3 regions of the Brevibacillus sp. FSL K6-6036 genome follow, and region 1 is predicted to be linked to each of the others. Evidence: riboswitches for the same ligand, from Rfam matches in the RefSeq annotation. Region 1 holds a riboswitch; each other region holds the start of a gene.
What was found. Region 1 has a riboswitch for cyclic di-GMP ahead of NST37_RS04105 (transglutaminase-like domain-containing protein). Riboswitches for the same ligand answer to the same signal wherever they lie in the genome.
Positions count from the first base shown of each region.

Region 2: linked by a shared signal. The riboswitch ahead of NST37_RS23920 (methyl-accepting chemotaxis protein) and the one ahead of NST37_RS04105 (transglutaminase-like domain-containing protein) in region 1 are both predicted to bind cyclic di-GMP.
Region 3: linked by a shared signal. The riboswitch ahead of ggt (gamma-glutamyltransferase) and the one ahead of NST37_RS04105 (transglutaminase-like domain-containing protein) in region 1 are both predicted to bind cyclic di-GMP.

Region 1 covers NZ_CP150173.1:786,967-793,512, reverse strand. Annotated here, with positions in the region: gene NST37_RS04110 (collagen binding domain-containing protein) at 1-4,115, opposite strand, end outside; gene NST37_RS04105 (transglutaminase-like domain-containing protein) at 4,484-5,287, opposite strand; cyclic di-GMP riboswitch class I at 5,302-5,388, opposite strand; gene NST37_RS04100 (class D sortase) at 5,480-6,157, opposite strand; gene NST37_RS04095 (response regulator) at 6,180-6,546, opposite strand, start outside.
Region 2 covers NZ_CP150173.1:4,894,927-4,901,472, forward strand. Annotated here, with positions in the region: gene NST37_RS23915 (transporter substrate-binding domain-containing protein) at 1-269, opposite strand, end outside; gene NST37_RS23920 (methyl-accepting chemotaxis protein) at 410-2,383, opposite strand; cyclic di-GMP riboswitch class I at 2,483-2,575, opposite strand; gene NST37_RS23925 (hypothetical protein) at 2,787-3,221, shown strand; gene NST37_RS23930 (YxcD family protein) at 3,209-3,505, shown strand; gene NST37_RS23935 (response regulator transcription factor) at 3,794-4,486, shown strand; gene NST37_RS23940 (sensor histidine kinase) at 4,464-6,546, shown strand, end outside.
Region 3 covers NZ_CP150173.1:4,818,136-4,824,681, forward strand. Annotated here, with positions in the region: gene NST37_RS23585 (glutamine--tRNA ligase/YqeY domain fusion protein) at 606-2,273, opposite strand; gene NST37_RS23590 (MBL fold metallo-hydrolase) at 2,591-3,550, shown strand; cyclic di-GMP riboswitch class I at 3,765-3,852, shown strand; gene ggt (gamma-glutamyltransferase) at 4,103-5,728, shown strand; gene NST37_RS23600 (methyl-accepting chemotaxis protein) at 5,837-6,546, shown strand, end outside.

The DNA.
Region 1 (6,546 bases):
TAACCGCTGGGTGCTCGTGTTTCCTCGAAATAATAAAGGCCAGGTCTGAGATCTGGAACGTGCAATTCACCGTTTTTGTCCGTGGACAGTCCGCTCAGGATCGGCTTCTTGTTCTCGTCCAACACTCTGAACTGCGCACCTTCCAGCTTGACGTCTGGTCGATTGGAATCGACTTTGGTCAGTGTTGCAGAACCCGGGATCAGCTTGTTCGTAAAGATTTTCTGTACGACTTCGCCTTCATTTACGATCTCGAACTCCAATGTTTCCTGACTGACCAGATAATCAGTTGGAGCTGTAATTTCGACAAATTGATACTTTCCTGCCTTCAGGTCTGGTATCACCAGTTTGCCATTTTCATCTGTTGAAAGGTTCGACTGCAGCGTTTTGCCGTCTGCATCGCGGAGCTCAAATACCGCTCCTGCCAGCGTAATGTTATGGTCAAACTCGTCTACCTTCACGAGTTCTACTGAACCGCGATTCGCAACATTCTTCATCGTCCATGGAATCACGGCAGTCTGATTTGGCCGAATCGTGAAAGGAATCGGTGTTTCATCCAGCTTGTACCCTTTCGGCGCACTTGTTTCGATTAACTGATAATCTCCAGGCTCCAATTTCGCGAGATAGAGCTCTCCGTTTGCGTCAGTTACAAGCGAAGTGTGGTCAGCAACGTCTTCAAACTTATCGCCGTTTTTCCGCTGGAGTTTGAAGACAGCGCCTTCGAGCTTCTTCTCGCCATCCTCCGAATCGACTTTCGTCAATTTAAAGCTCCAGTCGCCTTTTTGGTTTGTAACCGAAATTTCTTTGTCTTCTTTGAAAGCAATCAATTTGCCGCTTGCGTACGCTTCATCGACGAGATACCCAGATGGGGCCGATTTTTCTTTGAGTACATACTCTTTAAAGCTGTATTTTTTCTTTGTTACTGCTACTCCCTGTTCATCGGTTACAAGCGTTTCAAGCAGCATTTTGCCTGTCTTGTCATACAGTTCGAATGTGGCTCCTGCCAATAATTCACCTGATGCGGCATCCGTTTTCACGATTTTGATGAATGCTTTCCCAGCAGGGAACGCCCCTCCGCCAGCTCCTGACAAGCTGACTTTGATTCCACCTTGTCCACTGCCATCGTCAGCCAGGGACGTTCTTCCGGCAAAAGCGGCGCTGTTCTTGATGTATTCTCCATTTTCCGCGATGATGAACGACTTGTATTCCAAAATATAGGCGCTCTCAATCGGCTTTTTGAAGATCAATTCAAAGCTATGCTCCCCATCCGCTGGCGTAAGAACTTTCAGTTCGTAGTCCGCGGGATCGGCTGGTTCGCCTTTGCTCACTACCCCGTTGGCATCCACCACCGTCTGATAGAGCTGGAAGGATTCCGGAAGGAGCACTTGATTGTCAGACAGCTTGTCCGTTACTTTCGCACCGGCATCGATCCAGGACTGATTTCGATTCAGGTAAATGGTCCAGAACGCATTTTCTGCATCTGCCCCTGTTCCCTGCTTGCCTTGTTTAAGGATATACTCCCCACCATGCTTTGGCTTCACCGAAGCGGATTGGGCAAACAACGCCGGCCCGCCGCCATCGCTCATGGTTGCATCGTTCATGTATTCTGCCAAGACCTCATGGCCTTTCAGGCTCGTCTGGTACGTGATGCGATATGCAGAGTCGATGGGATCTTTAAACGTCAGTGCAAAGCCTTCGTGACCTTCACTGTTCTTCAGCCCGCCTTCAAACGAATACGCACTGCTCGGCAGCTCTTCTTTAACCTCTACCTGGTCGGCTCCACCCTGGAGGTTCAAACGATTCACCTTCAGGGATTCCTTGACAAATGTTTGCTCTCCCTGATAGAAATCCTTGATCACCGCCTGGTTAATCTCTTGCAGATTGTAGTTTACATCGATGATCCAGGTGATGGTTTTCGTTTTAGGGTTATACGTCCCCGTTTTATTCCCGTTGTTCTTGGTGTAACGGTCCGAGGAAACCGTTGCCGAATCTTCCCTCTCGTATGACACTCCGTTTTCAAGCCATGTCAGCTTTCCATGGTTGGTAATGTCATGGGCATTGAAGTAGTTCGGGTCAAACTTTGTCTTGTACTCGATGTCCACTTTCGTGCTGATCGGATGATTGAACTTGATCGTAAACCCTTCGCGATAATTGTTGATGGGCTCGATCGTGTAATCTGTCCCCTCTGTCAATCCGGAAATTTTCAGGCTATCTTTGTCAAGCTCAATCCCTTGGCCCTTGTAGTGGTCGGTGATGACAACTTCGTCCATTTGATAGTTGTCATAGTTCAGATACATCTTCCAGAGAATGGTCTTGGTGCTGTAGTTGATGTCCTCGTTTTTGGCGTCCTTCCAAAAGATGACCTGGTACATCCCTTTCGTTGCCTGTTTAGTCGTGCCATCGTACATCTCTGCCTTGTTCGTCACATTGACACTCTTGCGAACACGGTCCTTCGCTTTTGTGTCGTAAATGATTTCATAGGCAGACTGAACGCCGTTCGGAAAGTCCAGTTTAAAGCCGTTTGGAAGTGTATCGTCTATGATGTATTCATTAGAAGCCACTTGGTTTCCCCGGGTCGCCTTACCGTTTTCGTCGATGGTAACCTCGTAGACTTTCAGTGTGTCCTTGAGGAATTCCTGAGTCTGCTCAGTTTCAAAGGTATCGACAATCCAGGCACTTCCCGGTGCAATCACTTGCTCATTGTAATTGTACTCAATGGACCAAGTGAGGGTTTGTGTAGAAGACTTGTAATCAAGAGACTTTTTCGCGAGCGGTTCGCTGAATGCCACACTGACGGATGCTGAATCGTCCTTTGCGTACGAACCGCCCGTAACCGACACATTGTTGGTGTATGTCGTATTTTTGGCCTCAAGGATATTTGTTTTGTACTTGACGCGATACGCTTTATCGATATCTCCAAAGACCAGCTGGAACTGATTGCCGGAGACTGTTGGCTGTATCGTCACAGCACTTCCCTGCCTTACACTTCCGTCCAGCATGACCTCCAGCTCATATACCTCGACAGAAGAAGAAACGAGTTCAAGTCCGGCAGGTATGCTATCCTGGAAGGTCGCGCCTGTAATCTTTTGCTCGCCCTTGTTAAAATCGACAACCCAGTCGATCTCGCTTGGGTTCATTTTCTTGGCTGTTCCTTGCTTGTCCATTTCTTCCCGGATATTGGCTTTGAAATGAACGTTGATCGTTTCTCCGAACGGAAATTCGATCTGCTGCTTCGTTCCCCCGGAAAATTTGCTTTCGTCAAAGGTTCGCCAAACCTCAAACGTACCGACGAATTCGTCATTCTCCACATCTTCGCTAAAAGTGAAGGTAACGGTGCCTTCCGGTGTTACTTCAAATGTCCCTACGTCCCCCGTGAGAGGTCCATCCAAAAGTCGGTCTACCTTAAATTTGTCCGGCAGATCGAAGGTAAAAGTGTCGCCACCCTTATAGGTGTGCCCCTCCGGAAGATGCCAGTCGAAGATGATCTTTACCATTGATCCCTGATCAGGACGAATCTCGGTAATGTTATTACCTTCCTCATCCTTCATCACCACTTTTGTTATGATGTTCTCTGGTGATTTTTCGGGCTCTACAGGTGGTGCTGGGGGCGGTGGTGGCGGTGGCGGGTCTGGCACCGGATTCGTTCCGGTTCCTGGATTTTCCGTGCCTGGCTGCGGATTCTCCGTGCCTGGCTGCGGATTCTCCGTACCTGGCTGCGGATTCTCCGTGCCCGGCTGCGGATTCTCCGTGCCCGGCACTGGATTCTCCGCACCCGGCTCTGGATTCTCCGCACCCGGCTCCGGATTCTCCCCACCCGGCACTGGATTCTCCGCACCCGGCTCTGGATTCTCCGCACCCGGCTCTGGATTCTCCCCACCCGGCTCTGGATTCTCCCCACCCGGCTCTGGATTCTCCGCACCTGGCTCTGGATTCTCCGCGCCTGGTTCTTGATCCGTTCCCGGCTCGGACACCTCGCCACTTGTTGGGGCACCTTCTTCACTGGTGATTCCTGCGTTCATCGGTACTTCATTGGCACTGACAAACGCGGATGGCAAGAAGAGATTCACCAGCAAAGCGAATACTAAGTAAACAGATAAAAGCTTCTTTCGCTGCCACATCTTAACTACGTTCACCTCGCATGTTTAAATTGGCAAGGTCGTACGACTCTAGCAGCGATTACCCATATGAAGTTTTGATAATGCTGCCAGTCCCCTTTTCGCCGGGGAAGAAGAATATGACACCTTGCACAATCCTGAGAGCATGTTTTTTTCGTTGCTTCCTCCTCTCCATTGTTCTTTATTTGTAAGTGTCTAAAGCTGTTCTTTCTTGGTGGCGACTTACATCAAAATTTGTATGGTTTTGGCTGTTAAGCCACAAAACACACTATAAAAGATCACTCTGAATTTATTCTGAATAGGAGAAAACGAAAAGCCGCCCGCCTCTTTTATGAGAGGGAGCGGCTTCTGAGCAGTTCCTGCATCGTGTCCTAATACTGCTTTTCTATGACATATTCACTTTTATTCTTGATCATGGCCGGCTTTTTCGTTCCCTTTACCATAATCGAATCATATGTTGTATCGACCGTAATCCATTCGTTCGTCTCTTTCAAGTAAATCTCATTCCAGGCATGGTATTGCGGGATGTCGTTTTTCCGTCCCATCACCAGCTTGGCAGGAATCCCCTGGCTGCGCAGCATGGCGGCAAACAGCGATGCGTAATCGTAACAGATGCCTTGCCCTGCAGTCAATGTCGCATCTACCGAAGGGATGTATTCACTCGTAACTTGATTGGCTTTTGGGTAATCGTACTGGACGTTTTGGATCACATAATTGTAGATAGCTTGTACCTTTTCCTTGTCGGTCTTCAAGCCCTTGGTCAGCTCTCTGGCTTTTGCGGTCGCATTCGTCTTGTCGTTCCAGTAGATCATCTGGATCGGTTGCAGGAAAACGGCCTGCGGGCTTGATGCCGTCAGGTTCACTTCCTTGCTTTCTATCGAACGGTATTTATTGTTCGCAACGTGTTGCAGGAGTGTAATCGTATATTTGCCATCTCCTAGCTGTAGTGGGAAACGGTTGTTGTCTTTTACGCTATAATAGAAGTTCTGGTTGTCTTTCGTGATTTTTACTTTTTCATTGACTGGCTGTGCCGAATGATGGTGTTGAACTTTGACGATTCCATTATTGAGCTCGCTTACATCAATAAAGGAAGGAGCGGAGCTCGCCCACGCAGTCGCTGGAGCCGCCAGCAAACACATGCCTACCACTGTCATCGAAAGTCGTCGAAAAAACACAAAAAAACTCCCCTTTCGGTAGCTGGCTGCCATCTTGCATACACAAGGAAGGCCCTATAGCTTTGCGTCTCTAATTTTCATTAGATTTGCCATTATCGTTTGAAAGTTTTAAAATCAAATATACTAAAAAAATAATAGCATAACTTTACTAGAAAAGGGAGCCTCATCCTATCTTTTCTTGAAAAATATCAATCACTCTGTCATTTTTCCCCTAATAATCAGTCGGTGTGTCGGATTGTGCATCGGATGGCAGGTGATGAGCGTAATCTCCTTATCTTTTCCGTTCCCTTCCAAAACCCACACCTCTTCGGGCTTTACATACAATTTTTCTGTAACGGTATAGGAAAATTTGCTCTTGCCGTTGTCAACCTCGATCTTGTCTCCTGCAGCCATCTCATCCAATCGATTGAAATTTCGACCGTATGTAAAGTTTCTGTGTCCAGCGATGGCATAATTGCCGACTTCCCCGGCCCTCCCGGTGTTTTCGATGCTCGCAACCGTCGTTTTCATATTGTTATCTGATGCACCGTGCAAAATGGGCAGCATTAGACCAATCTTTTCAATCGTCAAAATACCTTCCATATTCTTATAGCTGCCAAAGTCCGGTGCCGGCTTTTTCCCGTTCTCCTTCTCGGTCGCAGCATCGGCACTTTCTATCGCTGTCTCGCTATCTTCTGTTGAGGAAGGAATTGCCGGTGCAGGATTTGATCCAGCGGCCTCTTCCCCATTGGAAATATTCTGCAAACTGTTTTGCCATTCCTCGACAAGCTTTTGCTGCCGGTAGTCCTGATACTCTTCAGCCAGTGTTGGATAGCTCAGCACAACGATTCCGGCCACGATCAGAAGCATTGATAACAGTCTCATTTTCATGGTTTGCCCGTCCCTGTCCGTTTTAGGTTTGATCCCCTTTTTTCCATTGTTCATACCACTCCGTCAGTTCCTTGCTGGGAGCAACATCGAATTCCTCTCTCAGCTTGGTCGAGATCAGCTTGAACTGCTTGCTCACCTCGCCTTGGTGGTTCAACATGGCGTATATCTTCATTAAATAGAAGTAGCCCTCTTCCATTACTGGAAACTTTTCACGTATCTTTTGATAAATCAAAATCGCCTCGGTATATTGTTCAACCGATACGTAATATTCAGCAATTTGCTTGACATGGTTCAACCAGAGCAACCGCAAGCGCTCCTGCTCGTACTCTGCCCACAAATACGGATGCTCCTCCAGAAAATCGCCTGTGTACTTGGCCATGATAGACAAG
Region 2 (6,546 bases), 1.1 Mb from region 1:
CCTTCAAACTCGCCAGTCTTCGGATTCAAATATGTGAAAGGTTTGTAGTCACCCGGTGTGCCGATGAGGATGTACCCCCGCTTAATGATCGCATCGAGGCGGGACTCAAACTTTTTATTTTCCTGTTTCAGATCGGTATTTTTCGCGTATACAGCATTTTGATTGGCCGCCGCGACAGAGCTCATCGCCGAAGCATTGCCGACTGTGCCTGTCGCAAGCAAAGCAGCGGCTACAGTACTTGCCATCATGAGTTTTTTCCAGTTTTTCATCTTCTTCTCCTCCAGATCCAATGCTTTTGTCTTTGTTTCTGCCTCAACACTTTCCAGATGTTTCCTGCTATCTCCCAGAGGCATCCCCCCTTTCGCAGGAGGCTTTTCCTACTGATATCCAAAATGGCCACAGCGTATGGCTACAGCGTAAATTTCCCAAGCCTCTTCTGCATTTCATCCACCACATCTTGCAGCTTGCCGACGGATTCGGCAATATCTTCAATCGTACGCAGTTGTTGATGTGTCGCTTCCGCCACATTTTTTGCATCCTCGGATGCATGGTTGGCGATGGCGTGCATTTCTGCCACCGATGCGCTTACCTCTTCCGAACCGGCCGACATTTCTTCCGAAGCGGCGGAGACTTCGAGGATGTGGTCTGCTACATTGCGCGATGCGCTCATGATGCGATCAAAAATGGCTCGCACTTCCTCGATCAGCTCAACACCGTCTTTCACGTTTTTATTCCCGGCATCCATCGCCTCGACTGCTTCCGCGGTATCCTGCTGGATTTCCTGGATCAGCTGAGCGATTTTCGCCGCCGATTCTTCAGACTGATGCGCCAGACTCTTCACTTCACCCGCTACAACCGCGAAGCCGCGGCCATGCTCGCCTGCCCGTGCCGCTTCAATCGATGCGTTCAAGGCGAGGAGATTGATCTGTGAGGTCAGCCCGCTGATCGTGTCAAGAATGCTTTCGATTTCCTGGGACCGCGCATGCAGTTTTTCGATGGCTGTCGACACCTTGGCAGTGCCCTCTCCGATACTCGTCATTTGCTGCACGGCGTGATCTACCACCGTAGCGCCCTGCTCAGCCTGTTTGGCCGCCTCCTGCGCAGATTCCGATACCCGCGAGGATGTCTCCGCAATCTTCACGATGCCGACGGCCATATCATTCATCGAAAGCGCGACTTCCTGCGCACTGCCAGCCTGCGCTGCGGCGCCGTCAGCAATTTGTTGAACAGAGCTGCTGATCCGGTTTACTGCCTGGGTCGCTTGATCTATCCCGGCAGATACTTCCTTGGTAAAGGAGAGCACCTCATCCGAAGACAGGGAGACACCCTGGATCAAGTCCTTCAAATGATTCACCGTTTGGTTGAAATCGCGGGACAACACGGCGATCTCGTCTTTTCCTTGCACGGTCACGCTATTGGTCAAGTCGCCCTTCGCCACCACCTGCACCACCTGGTTCAGACGCTGAATAGGCCGGACCATGCTGACTGCCACGGCATAAACGACGGCGATAGCGAGAACGATAGCGACACCGGAGATGATCAACAGCTTCACCATCAATTCAGCGATAGGGGCATGCAGCTCTTCAGATGGAGCGGCAATAAATACCCCCCAGTGTTGGTCAGTAGACGCGTAGGATGCGAACATTTCCTTGCCATCCGCCTCGTACTGAACCGTTCCCTCTCCGCCGCTTTGGATCGCTTGGAAAGCCTCCTGCAGCTGCGGAATATCGGTAGTAGCCAGAGACTCCTTCAGGATCAACTCTTCATTTGGATTCCAGACATAGGTTCCTTTTTGACTGACGAGGAAAGCGTAGCCTGTCTGCCCAAAGGTTTCCTCGGAAACGGTTGTCTGAATTTCGTTGATCGGGATGGTAGACCCCATGTACCCGTACTGCTTGTTGTTTTTCATCAGCGGTACGATGATCGTCACGATATTGTTGCCGGTACGCTTGGAGACGACCGGCTCCGAGATGATCACTTTCCCTTCGCCTTTTCCCGCAGCCTGAAAGTGCTCCCTGTCGGAAACCTGTGTCACTTCGCCTTTGAAGTTGATGACACGGTTTCCGGTCAGGTCGTAGGAAAAGAAGAAGGTTTCAAACTCCGGGTGTTGCTTCTGGGCGTCCTGAATCAGCTTCAGGTCCTTTGCCTGATCGTTGTCTTCCGAGATCATTTTGGAAATCGTTTCGAGAATGATAATTTTGCTGTTAAAAAACGTTTCAATCTGTTCAGACAGATTTTTTGCGCTCAGCTCGGCTTCCTTGTCAAGGCTCGTTTCCAGAATACTCGAGGAGCTCCAGTAACTCGCAACAGATACAGAAATCAAACTGATAATTAGCAGGATGCTCATCACCACAATCAGTTTTTGCTTGAGACTGTTTCCCATGGATATGATCCCTCCCTATCCCCCTACACGCGACGACCTGCCTTCTTTTTTGGGCACAAAAAAAAGAAGACTGCCATTCCGACAGCTTCTTTGCTTCGGTCTGGCAACCCGGCTGTCGTAGCCGCATTTTTATGCAGCCTTAGACCCGTGGCTTTGCGTCCCCGCCTTTCAGTGGGTTTGCCTTTTTCAGAATTTTTAATTAGGTTAAAAATACTATAGCAAAATTATAATAACATACTCATAACCTATTGAGCGTAGTAAATGAGGACTATTTTGCGAACAAAAAAATATCATACAATCTGTGACAAATCATCATTTACTATCAATACCGGTTGAATAAGCCGGAAAATAATCATAGACTTATATATAGACGGAAAATAAAAAGGAGATGACTTTTCCTATAATGAAAAAATTACTGATGTTGGTCATTGCGTTTGTCCTTGTACTGGCTCCAACTGGCTTTGTAACCGATCACGCCGATGCCAAAGGCTACAAATCCGGCAAAAAGTCTATCGCTCCTACAAAAACGACGCCGAACAAAGCGGATTCCAATGTAAATGCGACGACGAACAACAACACCACGAATTCCACAACACCGGTAAAAAATACATCTACTGCTGCACCGAGCAAAGGCGGTTTCATGAAAGGCCTGCTCGTCGGCGGTCTGGCAGGATTGCTGTTTGGCAGCCTGTTCAGCGATTTGGGCGTACTCGGCTCCATCCTCGGATTCATGATCAACATCCTCGCGGTCATCGTGTTGATCGCTGTGATCCGGAAGGTTTACTTGCTCTTTAAAAACCAGCGTAAAAAGCAGGAATGGGATACATGGAAACGATAAAAATTCTTGAGCAGGACATTATAAACGCCATTTGCATGCATGTGGCGAGCAAAAAGCAGATTCAGCCGCAAGAGGTTGCCGTCGAGCTGATGTGGGACGAGGACTACGGTTTTTCCGCTGAAGTGTACGCCAACGACCGCAAGCAGATCTTTATCAAAATCAACATTATTGAAGCGATCCGTTATTGGCTGCAGACGTACATGCACCGCGATCCTTATTCGGCCAGACTGGAACTCGTTCTAGACGAAGAAGAAGGCATTATCGCCTATGCGAGCTACGGCTGATAAAAACGCAGCACAATTCTGCACGATCATTGTTTGCCATAAAAAAGCATCATCGGAAAATTGCTGAGCTTTGATCCGAATGCTGAGCTTTGACCCGCAAGCCGGACACTTTACCAGGTGCCCTGTCTTGCGGGTCATTGTTTTCTTTTTCGCCTATCATTTCTTTTCGTAAGAATTTTGTAAGGATTTTCAAAGCCCTTTTGTAAAAAGTACCCGGTATGATAGAAATATCTCCTCGGTTCGGGAAATGAACAGACACAAGAAAGATTCGTAAGGTGGGAAGCTGGCGTGTCCAAGTATAATGTGCTTGTCGTGGACGATGAAGCAGAAATCCGCGACGCGATCGAAATTTATCTCAAGAACGAAAACATCAAGGTATTCAAAGCGGAGAACGGACTTCAAGCTTTGGAAGTGTTAAACAGCGAGGATTTGCACCTCATTATCATGGATATTATGATGCCGCAGATGGACGGGATCAAAGCGACCTTTGCCATCCGGGAAAGCCGAAACATTCCGATCATCATGCTGTCGGCAAAATCGGAGGATACGGACAAAATCCTCGGGCTTAACGTCGGAGCGGACGACTATGTAACGAAGCCGTTTAACCCGATGGAGCTGGTAGCGCGGGTCAAATCGCAGCTGCGGCGCTATACCCATCTGGGGACGTATGTTGCGGGCGAAGACGAAATTCACGTCAGGGGGCTAGTCCTCAACACGACCTCCAAGACGGTTTTTGTCGATGACGAGGAGGTTCGCCTGACCCCTACGGAGTACAAAATCCTCGAGCTGCTGATGAAAAACAAGGGCCGTGTCTTCTCCATTGAAGAAATATACGAGCTGGTCTGGAAGGAACCGTACATGAACGCCGAAAATACGGTGGCTGTACATGTGAGAAGAATCAGGGAAAAGATCGAGATCAACCCGAAGGAACCGAAATATTTAAAGGTGGTATGGGGAATTGGATACAAAATCGAAAAATAAGCTGGGGCTGATTCTGGTTTCCCTGCTGTTCCTGTGTATGACCTCTCTTTCTTTCCTGGCGTCGGCGGACATCGCTTTGCGGACCGATTACCTTCAACAGGACCGCTACTACAAGACAAATGGCTTCCAGGAGGAGCTCAGCCAGTTTATCGACATGGTCAAAAGGCTTCATTTCAACTACCGGGGGTATCCCGACAAAACAGATATGGAGAAGCTCGGAGAAGATCAATACGAGCAGCTCAAGAGCGATTTCGCGAGCAGCTCTGCGGGGCAAATGGAAGAAATCAACCAGCATTACGCTTCACTGATCGCGGAAGCCGAGGCTTCCGGAAAAGCGGCGAATGTCCCCAAGCTGGAACAGGCAAGAGACCAGGAACTGCAAAAGATACGCCAGTCTCAGGAAGAATCGTTCCGGCAAGCGGTGAAGCAAGCCGTTGCCGCAAAGGACCAGGAATACAGGGATCTGGAGGATAGCATCGCTTTGCGGAGCGGGTCATTCCGCTACTACATCGTGAACAAGAACAGGGACGAGGTGTACACCAATGTACCGACCCCTCCTTCGGTGGAAGAACTGAAATCCAACTCTGTCTATTCCATCCGCTTTCCTAACAGCGACAACGAAACGGATAACAGCTTCCGTTGGATCAATCACTTTTTTCAAACCAATCACTGGGAAGGGATCATCTACGTCCCGAAAAATGTGGAAGGATACAGCCTGATCCACTCCAACGCGCAGTATTATGCGGCGATCCGCGAAAGGCTGTTCAAGGAATGCGCCCTGCTCGTCATCACCGCTGTAGCTGCGGTCGGACTGTTCCTGTATTTGCGCAAGCGCGCAGCCGAGCTCTCCTTTGTCGAAGGCTCGCTCTTCTTGCTGCGGCGCATTCCCGTTGACCTGCGAATCTTCGTGCTGTTCTTTGCCGTCTTCTGCGCGGTTGTGCTGGCCATCTCCGTCTCGTTTTTTTCGCTGCCTCTTCGTCCCGAGCAGCTCATTATCCTCGGGCTGGAATCGTTCGCCGCAGCCTACGTTACGCTCTGCTTGATAGAGGCCGCTCGGATGCTACGGGACCGAGAGCTGTGGCAGCGGCAATGGCAGAAAAGCTGGTTTGTCAAATACCGTGAACTGCTCACGGATGTATTGGCCAATCGAAACATCTTGGTCAAGCTCATCCTGATGGTTGGCCTGTCGCTTGCCTTTCCCGTGAGCGCATTGGTCGCTCTCATTTCCCTTGATCGTCGCGAAGAGCTCTTCCTGTTGGTTTCAGGAGCTTACTGCCTGTTTTACCTCACTATCGTGCTTCCGTACATTCTCAGGAGAATCAGCCTGATGAACAAAATCTTCCGCGGTGCCGAAGAGATGGCAGCCGGAAATCTGGACCACCAGATCATCGCGACAGGCAAAGGAAAAGGAAACCTGTCCCGCCTGGCCGACAACCTGAACAATATCAAGCAAGGCTTCAAGGAATCCGTCGAAGGCCAGATAAAAAGCGAACGGCTCAAGTCGGAGCTGATCACCAACGTCTCCCACGACTTGAAAACGCCGCTCACCTCTATCGTCAACTATGTCAATCTCTTAAAAGGGGAAAATCTGAAGCCTGAAGAGGTCGCAAGCTATATCGAGGTGCTGGACAGAAAGACCCAGCGGCTGAAGGTGCTGATCGACGATCTGTTCGAGGCATCCAAGATGGCCAGCGGAGCGGTAGAGCTGCAGGTGGAGAACGTCAACGTGGCTTCGCTTTTGAATCAGGCCCTGGCGGAGTTCAGTGACAAGATCGAGGAGTCCTCGCTCACCTTCCGCGTGCAGGTCGAGCAGCAGCAGATGTTTGCCAAGCTGGATGGCAACAAAACGTGGAGAGTACTGGAAAACCTGATCGTCAATGCGCTGAAGTATTCCATGCCGAATACGCGCGTGTACGTCTCCCTGTCCGAGCAAAACGCAGAAGTCATCCTCACCATGAAAAACGTCTCCGCCTACGAGATCGACTTCGATGCCGAAGAACTGTTCGAGAGGTTCAAACGGGGTGACAAATCACGGCATACCGAAGGCTCCGGCCTCGGTC
Region 3 (6,546 bases), 1.1 Mb from region 1:
GGGTAGCGATAGTAGTTTTTTAGAATGAGCGTTGCTCGGGCTTTGGGAGGAGGAGATGAAACAGGAGAAAAACGCTCCAGGTTCGGTGGGACACTTGCCGTGGGTAATCCTGGCCGGCTTCGTTCCAAAAGTGGAACCGCGTCCAAAAGCAGCCCGTTCGCAGAAGCCTCTCAGAGGTTGGACGCTAAAAGCGTGTTCCACTTTTGGAACGAAGCCTGGGTATGTGTCCCAAAGACCTTCGCGTTTTTCTCCTGTTTCATCTCTACAGCTTTTGTTTTCTCCCCGAGATACCCGAAAGAACCCGCGACGACAGAGAAGCATATTTCCAGGCGGAGCGACTAGCGGAGTCCAGCCCAGCGGAACAACGAAATCGCGGGAATCAGGAGCGTAACTCTGATTGGGCTTCGGAACGGCTGCTGCTTTTACGCTCCCCCGCGAATCGTTGTAGAGCGGACAGTCTCGGCTCCCTTGCGGACGCAGACCGGAGCGCATCCTGGAAATATGCTTCTCTCACTGCAGCCACGTTCCTAATCCTATGTAGCCAATAAAAAAAGCTGTTGAACGCCTCAATGAGACTTCAACAGCTTTCTGCTTTGCATTCTCTGTTATCCCTGCTGCTTCGGCAGTTCAAACGAGCTCTTCAAGGAAACAATCCGGTTGAACACCAGCTTGTCTTCTGTCGTATATTTCGGGTCGACATTAAAGTATCCGTGACGGAAGAATTGGTATTTGTCGTGGGGCTTGGTCTCTTTCATGTTAGGCTCCACGTATCCGTTCACGATCTCCAAAGAGTTTGGATTGATATTGTCAAGGAACGTGGTTCCTTCCTCCTGATCATCCAAAATCAGCGGTTCATACAGGCGGAACTCCGCAGGGAGCGCATGCTTGGCGTCTACCCAGTGGATCGTTCCTTTTACTTTGCGACCGGTAAAGCCGCTGCCGCTCTTCGTTTCAGGGTCATACGTACAGTGGATTTCGACGACATTGCCTTGCTCATCCTTGATCACGTCCGTGCACTTGATGAAGTACGCGTGCTTGAGCCGTACTTCATTTCCCGGGAACAGGCGGAAATACTTGCTCGGCGGGTTCTCCATGAAGTCGTCCTGCTCAATGTAGATTTCGCGGGAGAATGGAATTTGTCTGGTTCCCATTTCCGGATTTTCCGGGTTGATCTCCGCATCCAGCAGCTCGACCTGGTCTTCCGGATAATTGGTGATGACCACTTTCAGCGGGCGCAGTACAGCCATCGTCCGCGGCGCTTTCAGCTTCAGGTCCTCGCGGATGAAGTGCTCCAGCATTTTTTCATCCACGGTGCTGTTGCTTCTGGCCACACCGATTTCCCGGGCAAATGTACGGATGGACTCAGGAGTAAAGCCGCGGCGGCGAAGTCCCGAAATGGTAGGCATGCGCGGATCATCCCATCCGTCTACTACCTGTTCGTCGACCAACTGTTTCAGCTTCCGTTTGCTCATTACCGTATTGGTCAGGTTCAACCGGGCAAATTCGTATTGTCTCGGCACGTTTTCCATTTCACATTCGCGGACAACCCAGTCGTACAGCGGGCGATGATCCTCGAACTCAAGCGAACAGAGAGAGTGGGTTACGCCCTCGATAGCGTCCTCCAGCGGGTGTGCATAATCATACATCGGGTAGATGCACCATTTGTCTCCCGTGTTGTGGTGGGTAGCATGCGAAATCCGGTACAAAATCGGGTCACGCAGGTTGATATTGGGGGAGCTCATGTCGATTTTGGCGCGCAACACCTTTTCGCCGTCCTTAAACTCGCCGTTGCGCATCCGCTGGAACAAATCCAGGTTTTCTTCCACCGACCGGTCGCGGTAAGGGCTGTTTGTACCCGGCTCCGTCAAGGTCCCTCTGGTTTGGCGGATTTCTTCCGGGGACAGATCACATACGTAAGCCAGTCCTTTTTTTATCAACAGAACGGCGCGATTGTACATTTCCTCAAAATAATCCGATGCAAAGAACAGTCCGTCCCACTCAAAGCCAAGCCATTGTACGTCTTCCTTGATCGCTTCTACGTACTCCGTGTCTTCTTTCACCGGGTTGGTGTCGTCAAAACGAAGATTGGCTCTGCCATTGAATTCCTTTGCCAGTTCAAAATTAAGGCAAATCGCTTTGGCATGTCCGATGTGCAAATACCCGTTTGGCTCCGGAGGAAAGCGGGTAACGATTTCCCCGACTCGGCCCTCTCGCAGGTCTTCCAGGACAATGTTGCGGATAAAGTTGGATGATGATGCCGATTTATTTTCCACAGAAATTCAACCTTTCCCTTCACCTTTACATTCCATAATACTGATTCCCCGGCGATAGTTCAACAAATTCGCCTGGCTTCTGATGTTGGGCCGATGCATCATCGTTATCAGTCACCCCTTGGCCAACCGGCTTGTAGCAAGAATCACCTTCTCTGGACCAGGCGCTTTTACAAACCGCCCTTCAGAGGGTTTTTACTATCATAAGCAGGAGAGCCCCCGTGGGTGTTCACACGATGTATATAAATTGAAGTTGTTTCCAAAAGATTCCCATTTTATCCTACAGGCAGAAACATATTTTATGATTGGGGTGATCTGTTGTGAGTGTGCTTGAAAAAATCAATACACAATCCTCCTTTTTTACATTGGCAGAAATTGTGGAAGGTGTTTTTGCCGCCGTTATCAAAGCAGGCACAGGAGCCATGGGCAATGCCGCCATCGTCGATCTGGGCGATCGGACGGTCGTTTTTGACACCATGTACACGCCCAAGGCAGGGCTTGCACTGCGAGAAGCAGCCGAGCAATTGCTTGGACGCCCTGTATCGTTGGTTATCAATTCCCATTTCCACTTTGACCATGTGGGCGGCAACCAAGTCTTTTCCGATGCCATTATCCTCTCCACAGAAACCACCAAAAATCTCATGCTCGAGCGTTGTACAAGCCTCGTCCAATTCGCAAAGCAGCACCCCGAATACCCTGACAAGGTTCGCCAATCTTTGGAAGCCGAATCAGATCCGGAAAAGCAAAAGGAGCTTCGCACCGACCTCGGAGACATTCTCGCCCTTGACGCTGCACTGCCTACGTTCTCCGCGACCCCTGCCTCCCTGACATTTTCTGATTCTGTCACGCTCCACGGCTCGAAGCGAACTGCCGTACTGACCGCCAAAGGAAACGGACACAGCACATGCGACTCTGTCCTGTACCTGCCCGAAGACCGCGTTCTTCTGGCCGGCGACCTGCTTTTTGTGCAAAATCATCCCAGTATGCAGACAGGAAATCTTTCCCACTGGGTCTCCGTTTTGAAGGCTTGGAAAGACCTGCCCATTTCGGCAGCAGTCGGCGGCCACGGCCCGGTCGGAGACCATCAAACTGTGGATAGCTGTCTTCACTATTTGGAAGCTTTGTGGGACCAAGCCAAGCATCTGGCCGAGAACGGCTCCACACCCGAAGCCATCGAAGCAATCCCCATACCCGAACCATATGCCTCCTGGAGCTATCCCAGCCTCTTTGCTCGCAACCTTCAACAGCTTAGCCAGCAGATCTTAGCCGTTTCGGAGTAAGAAAGAGAAACGGAAGACGGATATGCATCTGTTTGAAAAAAATAAATAAATTTTTCACTAAAGTACTAGTCCAATATTACCGAATATAGGTAATGGATAGATATTTTTTGCATCTATGGAATCAGATTCAATCTTACGAATCTTTTCCCATATGTACAATTTTTCATATGTACTAAGTTTCACAAATTGCGTTCACTATCTTATTTCACATTGATATCGATAATGGCAAACCCGGGGAAATCCGGCGACGCAAAGCTACAGGGGCTACCTCCAGCAAATGGACAAGCCAGCCAGCTGCCGAAGTATTGATGTAGGACCAAAGACCAATGATCCTATGTCATTGGTCTTTTTGTGTTGTTATGCAAAGGAGGTGATGCCAATCGATTTTGACCCGAACCGTTCAACCTTTCATGCTTCGACCGTACACAACAAGGAGGATGGAAAGTGAAAAAGTCAATCTGGAAGAAACTCTCTGTTTTAGCGCTGACCGCGACGATCGGTCTGTCCAGCTTCACAACTGCCGCAGTGGAGGCGGCAAATCGCCCCACAACAATGTCGCCAAACGGCATGGTTACGGCTCCTCACTACCTGGCTACAGCCGCAGCTCTCAAAACACTCGAGGAGGGCGGAAACGCAGTCGATGCCGCGATTGCCGCCGCGTCTACGCTCGCCGTTGTTTACCCGCACTACACGTCGATTGGCGGCGACAACTTCTGGCTGATCTACAATGCAAAGACGAAAGAAGTAAGAGCGCTGAACGGAAGCGGTCGAGCTGGTGAAAAGGCAACGATCGAATATTACAAAAAGAAAGGCTACGAAAAAATTCCTTCCCGCGGGTACGAGTCCGCCAACACGGTCCCTGGTGTCGTTTCCGGTTGGTGGGAAGCGTACAACTACGCACACAAGGAATTGGCTGGAGATAGCAAGCTGAAATGGGACAGACTGTTGGAGCCGGCGATTGGATATGCGGAAAAAGGCTATCCGGTCTCTCCCAACCAAGTGTACTGGACCAAATACGCGATCGATCCGACAGACAACGATCTGAAAAATCTGCAGCGCTTTGAAGGGTTCCGCAAGACCTACCTGAAAGCGAACGGCGAGCCGTACCAGGCCGGCGAAATCCTCAAGCAGGAGGATCTGGCGAAAACGTTGAAAGTGATCGCCAAAAAAGGCGCAGACGGTTTTTACAAAGGCGAGATCGCCGAAAAAATCGTAAAAGACATGCAGGCAAACGGCGGTTTGCTGACTCTGAAAGACTTTGAAAAGCACACGTCCACCTGGGCTGATCCGATCACCGTCGACTATCGCGGATACCAAGCCTACAACGTACCGCCCAACTCTCAAGGCATGGCCTCATTGTCGATTCTGAACATATTGAACAACATTGACCTGAAGAGCATGGGCGAAGGCACGCCGGATTACTACCACGCTATCGTGGAAGCGACGAAGCAAGCGTTTGCCGACCGCGACAAATGGCTGACAGACCCTGAGTTTGTTGACATTCCGGTAGACGAGCTGCTGTCCAAGCAGCACGGCAAAGACCTTGCTGCCCGGATTGACATGAAGCAGGCTGCCAAAACCGTAGAACCGCTCGATCCCAAGGGCGACACTACCTGGCTCGGTGTAGTCGACAAGTACGGCAATGCCGTTTCCATGATCCAGAGCCACTACTTCGATTGGGGCTCGGGCGTCGTCGCGAAGGACACTGGTGTTCTCTTGCAAAACCGTGGAAGCTACTTCTCTCTGGACCCGAATCATATCAACCACCTGGAGCCAGGCAAGCGCACCTTCCACACGATCAACCCGGCTATGCTCTTGAAAGACAACAAGCCTTACCTGCTGTACGGTACACAGGGCGGTGAGGGGCAGCCGCAGACACAAGCCGCTCTCGTCACGCGCATTATCGACTTCGGATTCACGGTTCAAGACGCGATTGAAGCACCGAGATGGCTGCATGGCCGCAACTGGGGCTCCTCCTCCAACAATCTGAAGGTAGAGAGCCGCATTCCGCAGGAAGTCCTCGACGAGCTGGTAAAACGCGGTCATCCGGTTGAGAAGCTGGAAGCCGCTTATACCGATGCGATGGGTCAATCCGGTGCCATTCTGATCGATCCGAAAAGCAACATCAAGTTTGGCGGTGCAGACCCGCGCGGCGAAGGGGCTGCCATGGGCTATTGATTTATAATACGTGCAGACTGCTGGGATTATCTCAGCAGTCTGCATTTCCAGCTTTATACTCTGTCCCTTCCGGATTCCCAGCATGAATTATGAAAGGATGCTGCAACGATGCGTCTGTTCAGCAAGCTTCGGAATAAAATCATTATCTGGTTTTTGCTTGTGGCCGTACTCCCCTTGATCGCCTGCTCTTATCTGGTACTGACCGAAAGCACCAGAATTTTGATCGACAAGCAAAAGGATTCCTTTGTTCATTTGACGGAGTCGACTGCAAACGCCATGGACCAATGGCTGGACAGGAGACTGTCGGAAGTAATGATTCTGGCACGATCCTCGGACATCCAATCCTTTGACAATGAAGCAAAGAACAAGTTCATTCGCAAATTTACGAACGAAATCAAAATCTTTGACGGAAATACATTTATTTCCCCGGACGGGAAGGTAACAGCGGACACGTTTGAAGGCAGCGTAGGGATCAACCTGGCGGAGCGTCCGTTCTTCAAACTCGGCATGGAGGGAAAAACCAGCTACTCTGACATGCTGATCGCAAAAACGACCGGAAATCGGTCGATTGTAGTCGCTTCTCCCGTTGTGAGCAATGCCGGAGAAAAACTCGGCGTACTGACCGGGCTTGTAAACGTGGATTCGTTCACCTCGACCTTTTTGGACAATGTACAACTGGGTGAAGGCGGTTACCCGATTTTGGTCGATAACCAAGGACTGATCCAGGTACACCCCAACCCCGACCTGATCGGCAAAACCATTGAGGAAGCAGCTCTCCCTGAAGGCTTGAGCAGCATTCTCAAAAATAACGCACCCGA